DNA from 2 places in the Pseudomonas sp. GW821-FHT05D12 genome. Region 2 is predicted to be linked to the other one. Evidence: predicted binding sites of a transcription regulator. Region 2 holds the regulator's gene; the other holds the start of a gene.
The links. The regulator FliA, encoded in region 2, starts transcription of late flagellar genes. The targets are predictions, from matches to a motif close to CTAAAGTTTNNNNNNNNNNNGCCGNTAA.
Positions count from the first base shown of each region.

Region 1 (7,071 bases), on a different contig from region 2:
GGGGTGGTTGCCCCATTCGCCCCAGGAACCGGCATAACCTTTGACTCGCGGATAACCGAGCGCCTTGGCCACCAGGTAGGTGAAGCCAGAGCGGTGGTGAGTCTGGCAATGGGTGATGATCTCTTTATCTCTGGTCAGCCCGAGGTCTTCGAGGATCTGCGGCATGTCGCGGCGGATCCGCAGGTTGCGCGCCTTGTCCATGCCGGCCGTCCATTCGAAATTCACCGCGCCGGGGATGTGCCCGCCTTTGGCCGCGAGCACTTTTTCGCCAGAGTATTCCAGCGGGCCGCGCGCATCCCAGATCCCCAGGTCGGCCGCGCCGAGGCGGCTTTGCAGGTATTCGCGGGTGGCGGTGGGGCCCTCGTGCAGCGTGAGGCTGACCGGGCCACCGACTGGTGGCGGGACCTCGGTGGACAGCGGGTGTTGTTCCGCCAGCCACGCCAGCAGGCCGCCGTCCAGGTAGTGGTATTTCTGATGGCCGATCACGTCGAGCATCCAGATAAAACGTCCGGCCCAACCGCCGCCTTCGTCGTCATAGACCACGTAGGTGGCGTCCGGGGTGTGGCCCAGTTCGCCGAAGAGTTTTTCCAGGTCGGCCTTGTGGGGCAGCAGGCCGGGCGCCGGCGGCTGGCCCAGTTGGGTGCGCTTGGGGTCAACGAAATGCGCGCCGGGGATGTGCCCTTCGGCGTAGCGGGCGGCACTGGTGAGGTCCACCAGAATCAGCTGTTCGGCATCCAGTCGACCGAGCAGGTCGCTGGACTCGATCACCAGCGGCAAGCCAGAGAAGTCAGGCATGTGAGGTCTCCTGGGCACAAATGTTGGCGATAAAAGAGGGCGATTGTAGCGCAAGCATCAGGCGCTGCGGTTGGTAAAGCTGTGCAGCGCTTTCTCGATGCATTGGGCGGTTTTGCCGAAGGCCTGCACGGTGGTTTCCGAGAACGGCCCACCGCCCTGGTCGGCGACCATCAGCATCACGACCTTGCCATTGCAGCTCAGGGAGCGCAGCAGCAGGTGCTCGCCGGTGAACAGGCGTCGCAGGATCGGCGGCAGCAGCGCCGAGAATTGCGCGTGGTTGTCAGGCGTGAGGCGCACCTGGGCGGACTTTTCCAGCAAGCGCTGCAGCAGCGTGCTGTGGACCACATCGAGGCTCAGGTTGGCGGCGTCCTTGGGCAGGCCGTCGACCTGGTGCACACGCAAGGTGCTCTGGGCGCGGTCGGTCATCAGCAGCATGACCCGTTGCATGCCGCTGGCCGACAGGGCCTCCTTGGCGCAGGTGGTCAGGTGCATGGCGTTGGCGAAGCGGCTCGGTTCCACCAGCAATTCGGTGCAGCGCTTGCGCCACACCGCCAGGGCTTCGGCGGTCGGCGGCGGGGCCGGCAGGAGGCCGCGGTGGATCTTCTGCACATGCCATGGCCAGATCAGCGACAGCGCCGGGTGCCAGAGGTCCGGCATCAAGGTAGTGCGCGCACTGGTGACGGCTTGCTGGTGCACCTGTTGCTGCACGTCGCCCAAAGGCTGTTGCAGGTACAGCGCGGTCAGGTATTGCCAGCGCTGGGTGTGCGGACAGGTCCAGGACTCCTGGGCCGACATCGCCAGGCCGTTGGCCAGCAGTACCGTATTGGCCGGCTGATTCAGCCAGCGCCGCAGGTTGGGGTCGGCATCCAGCAATTGCTGGTGGCGCAACGGGTCATCTTCGCGGGCGATATGCAACGCCTTGACCAGCAGGCGTTGCTCGTTCCGCAGCAGGGTATAGCCCTGGGATACCCAGATCGGCAGGTGCCACGTTTCGGTCAGGCCGAGGCACAGGTCCAGCAGGCGCACGCCGAACAATTCCTGCTCGACTGCACGCGCCGATTGGCCTTTGTGGATAACCCGCAGCTCCCACTCTTCGAGGAGCTTGGGGTAGGCCACCGCCATCGGCCACAGCGGCGACAGGAATAGCAGGCTGCCCCAGTGAATGTCTTGCCACAACCGCGCCAGGCGGCTGCCGAACAAGCCGTTGGCTTGCTGCGAGGCGTGCTGGCTGACCAGCAGTAATTGGCGCAACGCCACCGGAATCTCTTGGGCGGGGACCGAGGGCAGGCGTGTCAGCAACTCTTCGGCGCGCTTGAGGCCCAGGCGATTGAGCGCCACTTCAAGGTTTTCCGCCGGTGCCGTCATGCTGCCATGCGTGTGGCTATTGGCCTCGCGCATCACGCTGAGCACGAGGGCCGGGCTGTTCTGCATCAGTTCGGCAATGTCTCGCAACGAACTGCGGCTATCGCGGATGGCTTTGCACACGCGTTCGTGGCTGGCCTGGGGAACAGGCAGCAGCACGTCGTCCAGGCGCTTGATCCAAGCAGCGAGGGAGTTGGGTTTTGCAGTTGGGACTGTCGTTTCATTAGCCATGATTGGGGCGCGATCATCACTTGCGGTCAACACGCCCGGAACGGGCCGAACTGGCTTTTCGCCTTAACGGGCTATAGTCTGGCGCAGTTTTGCCGATAAGTAGAACAAGAGTTTTTCAGTTCCTCCAAATATGTCCATGAACCTGACGGCGCAAGTACTCATCTCCTATGGCTAAAATTATCGGCATCATCGTCGTCATCGCAAGTGTGCTCGGCGGGTACGTCCTCTCCCACGGTAAAATTGCCGCGCTGATCCAGCCTTTCGAAGTGCTGATTATCGGCGGTGCAGCGTTTGGCGCCTTCCTGCAGGCCAACCCCGGCTACATGACCCTGCACGTGATCAAGAAGTCGCTGGGCATGTTCGGCTCGCGCTTCACCCACTCTTTCTATCTGGACGTGCTGGGCCTGGTCTACGAGATCCTCAACAAGAGCCGCCGCGAAGGCATGATGGCCATCGAAGCCGACATCGAAGACGCTGCGGCCAGCCCGATTTTCGCCAAGTACCCGGCCGTGCTCAAAGACGAGCGCATGACCGCCTACATCTGCGATTACCTGCGCATCATGTCCTCCGGCAACATGGCGCCCCATGAGCTGGAAGGCCTGTTCGACATGGAGCTGTTCAGCCTCAAGGAAGAGCTGGAACATCCTTCCCACGCCGTGACCGGCATCGCCGACGGCATGCCCGGTTTCGGTATTGTCGCGGCGGTACTCGGTATCGTGGTGACCATGGCGTCCCTCGGCGAAGGCGACCAGAAGGCCATCGGCATGCACGTGGGTGCGGCCCTGGTCGGTACCTTCTTCGGTATTCTCGCGGCCTACGGTTTCTTCGGCCCGCTGGCTACCTCCCTGGCCCACGATGCCAAGGAAGAGGTGAACCTCTACGAAGCGATCAAGGCGTGCCTGGTGGCTTCGGCGTCGGGCATGCCGCCGTCGTTGGCGGTGGAGTTCGGTCGCAAGGTGCTGTACCCGAAACATCGCCCAAGTTTCGCCGAGTTGGAACAAGCGGTTCGCGGTCGCTAAGCCATGGAAAACAACCAGCCGATAATCATCAAGCGCGTCAAGCGCTTCGCTGCGGGGCACCATGGCGGCGCCTGGAAAATCGCCTTCGCCGACTTCGCGACGGCGATGATGGCGTTCTTCCTGGTGCTGTGGCTGATGTCCACCGCCACGCCCGAACAGAAGATCGCCATCGCCGGCTACTTCAAGGACCCCATTGGTTTCTCGGAAAGCGGTACGCCCTTCGTGATCGACCTGGGCGGCTCGCCGCAGTTGGCGCCGGAGCGCACCATCAACCCGGAAATCAAGACCGAATCGCCTCAGGAAAAAATCCCGATCGAGCGCGATACCGTCGAGGCCATGGCTGAGCAAGTCGAGCAGGAACGCCTTGAGCTGTTGCTGCAAGAACTGCAGACCAAGGTCGAGGAAAACCCGCAGTTGCTCAAATTCAAGGATCAGATTTCGTTCGAGATCACGCCGGACGGTTTGCGCATCCAGATCACCGACGCGGCCAATCGGCCGATGTTCGACTCGGGCAGCGCGCGGTTGAAGCCGTACTTTGAAGACATCCTGCTGGCGATGGCCGACACCATCAAGGCGGTACCGAACAAGATCAGCATCAGCGGTCATACCGACGCCAAGCCGTACGCGGGCCAGGGTGACTTCGGCAACTGGGAACTCTCGGCCAACCGTGCCAACGCGGCGCGTCGCGCCCTGGTCGCCGGCAGCTATCCGGACCCGCAAGTGGCGCGCGTGGTGGGGTTTGCCTCCTCGCAGCTGTTTGATCCCAAGGACCCGTTCAACCCGATCAACCGCCGCATCGACATCGTCGTGCTGACCAAGAAGGCCCAGCGTGCGATCGAAGGCGACCAGCACGCCGCGCCACCGGTTCCGACCCCAGGCGACGGTGCGCCCGGCGAAGTACCGGCCGACCCGAACGCCATCCCGCCCGGCCAGGAGCCATTGCCGGCGCATGAGCTGCGCCAGAAGTTGAACCTGTTCGATGATGGCGGGGTGAAGGATCCTACGGCGCCTGCAACGGGCTCCTAGGCTGCAAGCAGCCCACCTCAACAATGAAAAACGCCCCGGTTGATCGGGGCGTTTTTCATTTCTTATCAAAGAGGGAGATAGGCTTTGACTCCACTGATAACACCTCGGATGTCGTTGGTGTCCAGCCGGGGCACGAAATATTCTCGACCTTTTGCTCGAGTCTTTCTATGGAGCTTATCCAGGCGCTCGAAGCTGACGGTGTAAATCATGTCGCACTTCACCCACAGCTCTTTGTAGCATTTCAGGGGCAACGAAGCCTCGTGTGAAATCGCAAAGAAGAACGTCGCCTTGTTTGGGGTGATAGTAGAGAGTCACTCGTAAATGCCCCACAAAAAGCAAAGCCGCCCGAAGGCGGCTTCATTCGACGCGCAGTGGAGCTTGCTTCGCCCCTTCTGCGCCGCTGGATCAACCCCGAAAAGGATCCAGACTCCTGCCAGCTTGCGCTGGTGACGGAGCGATGATGGGCATCAGGAATTTCGAATTCAAACTGGCTTGCATCGATTGGCCACCCAGTTGCACGGATTCTTGATGCCAGCACCCTTTAAATCAATGGGCTAGGGTGCTTGGTGCTGCCATTTATAGGTATCAAGAAATGGCCCCTCAATAACTGCTTTCGGGCAAGCTCGCAATAATCGACCGATAGCTGTTCATTCTTTGCTGCTGCACGCGCCCATCTTCCAGGGCCTTGAGCAGGGCGCAACCCGGCTCGCGGTCGTGCTTGCAATCGCGGAAGCGGCAAGTGCCGATCAGGTCGTTGAATTCGATAAAGCCCGCTTCCACATCGCTGCGGCTGACGTGGCCGAGGCCGAATTCACGGATGCCGGGGGAGTCGATCAGTTCGCCGCCGCCGGGGAAGTGGAACAATCGCGCGGTGGTGGTGGTGTGGGTGCCTTGGCCGGACAGCTCCGACAGCGGGCCGACGCGGGTGTCGACTTCCGGCAGCAGGCTGTTGACCAGCGACGATTTGCCCACGCCCGACTGGCCGACGAACACGCTGATGCGGCCGTCCAACTGCTGTTGCAGCTGTTCCATGCCATTGCCGTGATGCGCCGACACTTCCAGCACCGGGTAACCCAGGGTGCGGTAGACCGCCAGCAGCGCATTGAGCGCGGGCGCGTTCTGCTCGTCGATCAGGTCGAACTTGTTCAGCAGCAACAGCGGGCGAATACCGGCGTGTTCGGCGGCGACCAGATAACGGTCGATCAGGTTGGCATGGGGCTCGGGCAGCGGCGCGAACACGATGACGATCATGTCGACATTGGCCGCCACCGGCTTGAGCTGGCCACGGCTGTCAGGGCGACGTAGCTCGGTGGTACGCGGCAACTGGGCGACGATCACGCCGATGCCCTGGTTGCCGGCACGCCACACGACCTGGTCGCCGGTCACCAGCGCAGGCAGGTTGGCGCGCAAGTGGCAACGGAACACCTGGCCGGCGAGTTCGCCTTCCAGCGCCTCGACTTCGACCTGCACGCCAAAGTGCGCGATGACCAGGCCTGTCTGTTCGGGGCCCAGGTCGCCGCCCTCGAGCGCTTCCACGGCGGAGGATTCACGTTTGGCGGCGCGGGCGGCGCGTTCGCCTTGAATCTTTTCGATGCGCCAGTTTTGGCGACGATTGAGCTGGCGTTTGGCCATTGGTGTTCCGTGTCGATAATGCAAAGGTTGGGTAAAACGGTCGCGAGTCTAGCACGCCCCTGCCTGCTAAACTGCGCAGCTACGCCAAGGTGCCAAGAGAATCAAGCCATGCAAAACCCACAGAACCTGATTTGGATCGATCTGGAAATGACCGGTCTGAACCCCGACACCGACGTCATAATCGAGATGGCCACCATTGTCACCGACAGCAACCTCAACACCTTGGCCGAAGGTCCGGTGATCGCCATCCACCACAGCGATGCCGTGCTCGCCACCATGGATGAATGGAACACCCGCACACACGGCAACTCCGGCCTGACCCAGCGCGTGCGCGACAGCCGCATCAGCATGGCCGAGGCCGAGGCCGAAACCATCGCCTTCCTGGAAAAATGGGTGCCCAAGGGCAAGTCGCCGATCTGCGGTAACAGCATCTGCCAGGATCGTCGCTTCCTGTATACCCACATGAAGGCGCTGGAAAGCTACTTCCACTACCGCAACCTGGACGTGTCGACCCTGAAAGAGTTGGCCGCGCGCTGGGCGCCGGAAGTTAAAGACAGCTTCCACAAAGGCAGCACGCACCTGGCGCTGGACGATATCCGCGAGTCGATCGCCGAGCTGCAGCATTACCGCAAGCACTTCATCAAGGCCTGAATCTGTGGCGCCTGGCCCGGCGCCTTCGCGAGCAAGCCCGCTCCCACATTCGACTGCATTCCAAAGGTGGAACTCGGTTAAATGTGAGGGCGGGCTTGCTCGCGAAGGGCGCGACGCGGTCTTTCGCCACGCGCCCTCTTTTGGTGCCATCAGCAAATGATTAGACTGCCGGCCTCTCTGCAAGGATCGCCATCATGCTGCTGATGCTCTACCTCATCGCCATCACCGCCGAAGCCATGACCGGTGCGCTGTCTGCCGGTCGGCGTGGCATGGACTGGTTTGGCGTGGTGTTGATCGCATGTGTGACGGCGTTGGGCGGCGGCTCGGTGCGCGATGTGCTGCTCGGCCACTACCC
Region 1 covers NZ_JBWKSN010000003.1:447,585-454,655, forward strand. Annotated here, with positions in the region: gene rhdA (thiosulfate sulfurtransferase) at 1-795, opposite strand, end outside; gene AC07SI_RS07680 (HDOD domain-containing protein) at 853-2,388, opposite strand; gene motA (flagellar motor stator protein MotA) at 2,556-3,407, shown strand; gene motB (flagellar motor protein MotB) at 3,411-4,433, shown strand; gene rsgA (small ribosomal subunit biogenesis GTPase RsgA) at 5,034-6,065, opposite strand; gene orn (oligoribonuclease) at 6,174-6,716, shown strand; gene AC07SI_RS07705 (trimeric intracellular cation channel family protein) at 6,908-7,071, shown strand, end outside.
Region 1: the regulator FliA is predicted to act here: its motif matches at 2,460-2,487, upstream of motA (flagellar motor stator protein MotA).

Region 2 (7,071 bases):
CTGCAGATCGGCGGTGACCACGTCGAGGTTCGACACGGCCTTTTGCATGGCTTCATCGCCACTGCTCAGGCCCAGGCGCACCAGGCGGTTACGCACCAGCACCAGTTCGCCGACCATGTTCATGATGTCGTCCAGGCGCGCGGTATCGACCCGCACGGTGGTTTCGGCTTCACTGGCTGGCTTTTCGGCCACGGCAGCGGCCGGCGCGCGAGCAGCAGCCGGGGCGGCGGCAGGGGCCGGGGCCGGGGCCGGTTTGGCAGCAGCAGGTGCAGCGGCCTTGGCCGGGGCCGGTTTGGCCGCCACCGGGGTGGCGGTCGCGGCAGCAGCCGGAGCCACTTCGCTGAACTTGCCCTTGCCGTGCAATTCGTCGAGCAGGGATTCGAACTCGTGGTCGCTGATCAGACCGTCGCCCGCAGGTTCTGCCGCAGCGGCCGGCGCAGTGGCAGTCGCGGCGACTTCCGGCAAGGCGTCGGCCGCGAAGGTGCCTTTGCCATGCAGTTGGTCGAGCAGTGCTTCGAATTCGTCATCGGTGATGTCGGTGCTGGTCGACGCGGCAGGCGCATCCACAGCGGCGGCAGGGGCCACGGCGTCGGCCGCGAACTGGCCTTTGCCGTGCAACTGGTCGAGCAGGGATTCAAATTCTGCGTCGGTAATGTCTTCGCTGGTCGGCGCTTGTGGCGCGGCGGCTGCAGGCGCTTCAGCCTCGGCTTTCACCGCATTGAGGGAGTTGAGCAACTGCTCGAACTCGCTGTCCGTCACATCCGCTTCAGGCTCTGCCACAGGCGCAGGCTCAGCTTGCGCCACGGGCGCTGCCGAGGTGTCGGCCGGCTCTGCCAGGCGCGCCAGGGCGGCGAGCAGTTCCGGGGTGGCCGCAGTGATCGGGGCACGTTCGCGGACTTCGCTGAACATGCCGTTGACCGCATCCAGTGCTTCGAGAATCACGTCCATCAATTCCGAGTCAACGTGACGCTCACCCTTGCGCAGGATGTCGAACACGTTCTCGGCGATGTGGCAGCACTCCACCAGCTCATGGAGCTGGAGGAAGCCGGCGCCCCCTTTTACAGTGTGAAAACCGCGAAAAATTGCATTGAGCAGGTTCGCATCATCCGGACGGCTTTCCAGCTCGACCAGTTGTTCGGACAGTTGCTCTAAAATTTCGCCGGCCTCTACAAGGAAATCCTGAAGGATTTCTTCATCGGCGCCGAAGCTCATGTGGGTGCTCCTTAGAAGCCTAAACTGGATAACAGGTCATCTACGTCATCCTGACCTGACACAACGTCTTCACGTTTATCGGCATGAATCTGCGGACCTTCACCCTTGGCGAGATGTTTTTGTGGATCTTTTTCCGAGAGGATCGCTTCACGGTCATGTTCGATGCCGGCAAAACGGTCTACCTGGCCGGCCATGAGCACCAGTTTGAGCAGGTTGCTTTCCACTTCGGTGACCAACTGGGTCACACGCTTGATCACCTGGCCGGTGAGGTCCTGGTAATCCTGGGCCAGCAGAATGTCATTGAGGTTGCTGGAAACCGTGCGGTTTTCCTGCTCGCTGCGTGACAAGAATCCGTCGACCCGACGCGCCAGTTCACGAAACTCCTCAGCCCCCACCTCGCGGCGCATGAAGCGGCCCCAATCGTGGCTCAGGGCCTGGGCTTCGGTGGCCATGCCATTGACCAGGGGCGTGGCGTTTTCCACCAGGTCCATGGTGCGGTTGGCCGCCGCTTCAGTCAGCCTGACCACATAGGACAGGCGTTCGGTCGCGTCGGTGATTTGCGAAATTTCTTCGGCCTGGGGCATGTGCGGGTCAATCTGGAAATTGACAATCGCACTGTGCAGCTCGCGTGTGAGCTTGCCCACTTCCTGATACAGGCCGCGGTCACGGGTCTGGTTGAGCTCATGGATTAACTGCACCGCGTCGCCGAACTGGCCTTTTTCAAGGCTGTCGACCAACTGATGAGCATGCTTTTTCAGGGTCGACTCAAAGTCTCCCTGTGACGTTTCTTTATGCTCCATAGCTCCCCCGCGATGGCATTAGCCGTGGATGCGTTCGAAGATTTTTTCGATCTTCTCTTTCAAGGCCAATGCAGTGAATGGTTTGACCACGTAACCGTTGACCCCGGCTTGGGCGGCTTCGATGATCTGCTCACGCTTGGCTTCGGCGGTCACCATCAGCACGGGAAGGCTGCGCAGTTTTTCGTCGGCGCGCACATGGCGCAGCAAGTCGATACCGGTCATGCCCGGCATGTTCCAGTCCGTTACCAGAAAGTCGATGCTCCCGCTGTTGAGGATCGGAATCGCCGTAATGCCGTCATCCGCCTCGACCGTGTTAGTGAACCCAAGGTCACGCAACAGGTTTTTTATGATCCGCCGCATCGTTGAGAAGTCATCAACGATGAGGATTTTCATGTTCTTGTCCAATTCGACCTCCAAGCAGTCTTAAACGCGCCCAGCACCTGGACGCGCCATTTCAATCAACAGGCATTACACAAAAAGGACTGCCGGGGGCACCACGGGCCGATCCCGCGAGGGTCAATCACCCTCGCGGTGTGGTTTGCAGTGCTCCCCAACACTGCCTGTCAGCGCGCTCGCCACTCTCCCAAACGCCCCCGCAAGCGGGCTGCGCACTGGCTGTGCAACTGGCTGACCCGCGATTCGCTGACTCCCAGGACCTCACCGATTTCCTTGAGGTTCAGCTCTTCGTCGTAGTACAGCGCCAACACCAGTCGCTCACGCTCCGGCAAATTGGCAATCGCGTCCGCCAGCGCACCCTGGAAGCGTTCATCCTCCAGGTCGCGCGACGGCTCCAGATGAGCACTCGCGCCGTCCTCGTGCAGCCCTTCGTGTTCGCCGTCCTGCAACAGGTCGTCGAAACTGAACAGGCGGCTGCCCAAGGTATCGTTCAAAATCCCGTAGTAATCGTCGAGACTCAATTGGAGTTCGGCCGCAACTTCGTGATCTTTAGCGTCGCGACCGGTTTTTGCTTCAATTGCGCGAATTGCGTCACTGACCATGCGCGTATTGCGATGCACCGAACGCGGCGCCCAGTCACCTTTACGCACTTCATCGAGCATCGCGCCACGGATGCGGATACCCGCATAGGTCTCGAAACTCGCGCCCTTGCTCGCGTCGTATTTGGTCGACACTTCGAGCAGGCCGATCATGCCCGCCTGGATCAGGTCTTCGACCTGGACGCTGGCGGGCAGGCGTGCCAGCAAGTGATAAGCGATGCGCTTGACCAGCGGCGCATAGCGCTCGATCAATTCACCCTGGCTGTCACGTGCCGATTTCTTGTAAAGGTTGTAGCCGCTGGATGTCATAGCACCGGTCCTGCGCTCGTCTGATGCACCAATCGCTCGACGAAAAACTCCAGATGCCCCCGAGGGTTGGCAGGCAACGGCCAGGTATCGACCTTCTGGGCAATAGCCTTGAACGCCAAGGCGCATTTGGAACGAGGGAACGCTTCGTAGACTGCACGCTGCTTTTGCACAGCCTTGCGTACACACTCGTCGTAGGGAACTGCGCCGACGTATTGTAAGGCGACATCGAGGAAGCGATCCGTGACCTTGGTCAACTTGGCGAACAGATTGCGCCCTTCCTGTGGACTCTGGGCCATGTTGGCCAGCACGCGGAAGCGGTTCATGCCGTAGTCACGGTTAAGCAGTTTGATCAGGGCATAGGCGTCGGTGATCGAGGTGGGTTCATCGCAGACCACCAACAGGACTTCCTGCGCAGCGCGCACGAAGCTGACCACGGACTCGCCGATCCCGGCGGCGGTGTCGATCACCAGCACGTCGAGGTTGTCGCCGATATCGCTGAACGCCTGGATCAGGCCGGCATGCTGCGCCGGGCTCAGGTGCACCATGCTCTGGGTGCCGGAGGCGGCCGGCACGATGCGGATACCGCCAGGGCCCTGCAGCAGCACGTCGCGCAGCTCGCAGCGCCCTTCGATCACATCGGCAAGCGTGTGTTTGGGCGTCAGCCCCAGCAGAACGTCGACGTTCGCCAGCCCCAGGTCAGCATCCAGCAGCATGACGCGACGGCCAAGCTCTGCCAGGGCCAGGGACAAATTCACTGACACGTTAGTTTTCCCGACGCCACCTTTGCCGCCGGTCACCGCGATCACCTGTACGGGATGCATGCTGCCCATTTTATTTCTTTACCTTGTCTTGCTTAGACGCAGGCTACATGGCTTGGCCGCGTGAATCGCTTGCAGACCATCGATGTAGGTACATTTCACGGTGTTCATCCTGCCCTCAACCCACCCGCTTTGCCGGGCTGTGATAGAGGTCGGCGAACATATCGGCCATCGCTTCCTCGCTAGGCTCTTCTTGCATTTGCACGCTGACTGCACGGCTGACCAACTGATGACGGCGCGGCAGATGCAGATCATCCGGAATCCGCGGGCCGTCGGTCAGGTAGGCGACCGGCAACTCATGACTGATGGCCAGGCTCAACACCTCGCCCAGGCTCGCGGTTTCGTCGAGCTTGGTGAGGATGCAGCCGGCCAGGCCGCAGCGTTTGTAGCTATGGTACGCAGCGGTAAGAACCTGTTTCTGGCTGGTGGTTGCAAGCACCAGGTAATTTTTCGACTTGATGCCGCGCCCGGCCAGGCTTTCCAGCTGCATGCGCAACGCCGGGTCGCTGGCTTGCAGGCCGGCGGTATCGATCAACACCACGCGCTTGCGCAGCAGCGGGTCGAGGGCGTTGGCCAGGGATTGGCCCGGGTCGACATGGGTCACCGACACATTGAGGATCCGACCCAAGGTCTTGAGCTGCTCCTGGGCACCGATACGGTAGCTGTCCATGCTCACCAGCGCGATATTCTGCGCGCCGTACTTGAGCACGTAACGGGCGGCCAGCTTGGCCAGGGTGGTGGTCTTGCCCATGCCGGCAGGGCCGACCATGGCGATCACACCGCCCTCTTCCAGCGGCTCGATTTCCGGCGTGACGATCATCCGCGCCAAGTGGGCCAGCAACATGCGCCAGGCCTGGCGAGGCTCTTCGATTTCAGTGGTCAGGGCCAGCAGGTCGCGCGACAACGGGCCGGACAGGCCGATGCGTTGCAGGCGACGCCACAGGTTGGCCTGTTGCGGCTTGCTGCCTTGCAGCTGGTTCCAGGCGAGGGAGCCAAGCTGCACTTCCAGCAGCTCGCGCAGGCCATTGAGTTCAAAGCGCATCGAGTCGAACACGCGCTGGTCGACTGCGGCGGCCGGGGCCGGCGCTGCAGGACGCGGGGGTTCAACGAAGGTCGGCTCGACCAGCGGCTCGGCAGCGGTCAGCGGCAGGCCGGCGAACAACTGGCGGTTGGTGGTGGCGTCGCTGTCGCCACGCATGCTCAGTTCGGCCTGGGCCGAGACAATGCGCGAGGCCGTCTTGCGCAGCTCGTCTTCGAGTTCCATGTTCGGGACGCGCGGGGCCAGGGCCTGGGGAGTGTAATCCAGGGCAGCCGTCAGCTCGACACCGCCGGCAATACGACGGTTACCGATAATCGCGGCGTCGGCGCCCAGCTCATCACGAACCAGTTTCATGGCCTGACGCATATCGGCGGCGAAAAAACGCTTAACTTGCATAACCCACTACCCTCAGCCGTTGGGCCCTACTGTCGCGACGATAGTCACTTGCTTGTTGTCAGGAATTTCCTGATAAGCCAAAACGTGCAAATTCGGTACTGCCAGGCGCCCAAACCGCGACAACATCGCCCGGACGGGGCCGGCCACCAGCAGGATCACCGGTTGGCCCTGCATTTCCTGACGCTGCGCGGCGTCGATCAACGAACGCTGCAGCTTCTCAGCCATGCTTGGCTCCAGCAGAACGCCCTCTTCCTGGCCTTGTCCTGCCTTCTGAATACTATTGAGCAATATTTGTTCCAACCTTGGTTCCAAGGTGATCACAGGCAGCTCAGAGTCAAGCCCTACAATGCTTTGGACGATTGCGCGCGACAATCCGACGCGCACTGCAGCCACCAGGGCGGCAGTATCTTGACTCTTGGCGGCATTGTTGGCGATAGCCTCGGCAATGCTGCGGATATCGCGTACCGGCACCTGCTCGGCCAGCAGCGCCTGCAGGACCTTGAGCAGTTGCGACAGCGACAGCACGCCCGGCACCAGTTCCTCGGCGAGTTTTGGCGAGGCTTTGCCGAGCAAACCCATCAATTGCTGGACTTCTTCGTGGCCGATCAGCTCATGGGAGTGCTTGTACAGAATCTGGTTGAGGTGGGTGGCGACCACGGTACTGGCGTCCACCACGGTGTAGCCCAGGGACTGCGCCTGGCTGCGCTGGCTGATTTCGATCCACACCGCGTCCAGGCCAAAAGCCGGATCTTTGGCGGTAATGCCGTTGAGACTGCCGAATACCTGCCCCGGGTTGATCGCCAGTTCGCGATCCGGGTAGATCTCGGCTTCGGCCAGGATCACCCCCATCAGGGTCAGGCGGTAGGCGCTGGGGGCCAGGTCGAGGTTGTCGCGGATATGCACGGTGGGCATCAGGAAGCCCAGGTCCTGCGAGAGCTTCTTGCGCACCCCCTTGATCCGCGCGAGCAATTGGCCACCCTGGTTGCGGTCGACCAGCGGGATCAGGCGGTAGCCGACTTCCAGGCCGATCATGTCGATCGGGGTCACGTCGTCCCAGCCCAACTCCTTGGTTTCCTGGGCCCGGGCCGGCGACGGCAGCAGTTCCTGCTGGCGCGCGATTTCCTGCTGGGCCTGGACCTTGACCGCATTCTGCTTCTTCCAGAACAGGTAGGCACCGCCGGCCGCCATGGCCGCCATGCTCAGGAACGACACGTGGGGCATGCCCGGCACGATGCCCATGATCGCCATGATGCCCGCCGCCACGGCCAGGGCCTTGGGCGAGGCGAACATCTGGCGACTGATCTGCTTGCCCATGTCTTCGGAGCCCGAAGCACGGGTGACCATGATCGCGGCAGCTGTGGATAACAACAGTGATGGCAATTGCGCCACTAAACCGTCACCAATGGTCAGCAAGGCGTACACCTTGCCGGCATCGCCGAAAGTCATGCCGTGCTGGAAAATCCCGACCGCCATGCCGCCGATCAGGTTGATGAACAGAATCA
Region 2 covers NZ_JBWKSN010000009.1:93,611-100,681, forward strand. Annotated here, with positions in the region: gene AC07SI_RS18040 (chemotaxis protein CheA) at 1-1,212, opposite strand, end outside; gene AC07SI_RS18045 (protein phosphatase CheZ) at 1,224-2,012, opposite strand; gene AC07SI_RS18050 (chemotaxis response regulator CheY) at 2,031-2,405, opposite strand; gene fliA (RNA polymerase sigma factor FliA) at 2,576-3,316, opposite strand; gene fleN (flagellar synthesis regulator FleN) at 3,313-4,146, opposite strand; gene flhF (flagellar biosynthesis GTPase FlhF) at 4,253-5,569, opposite strand; gene flhA (flagellar biosynthesis protein FlhA) at 5,582-7,071, opposite strand, start outside.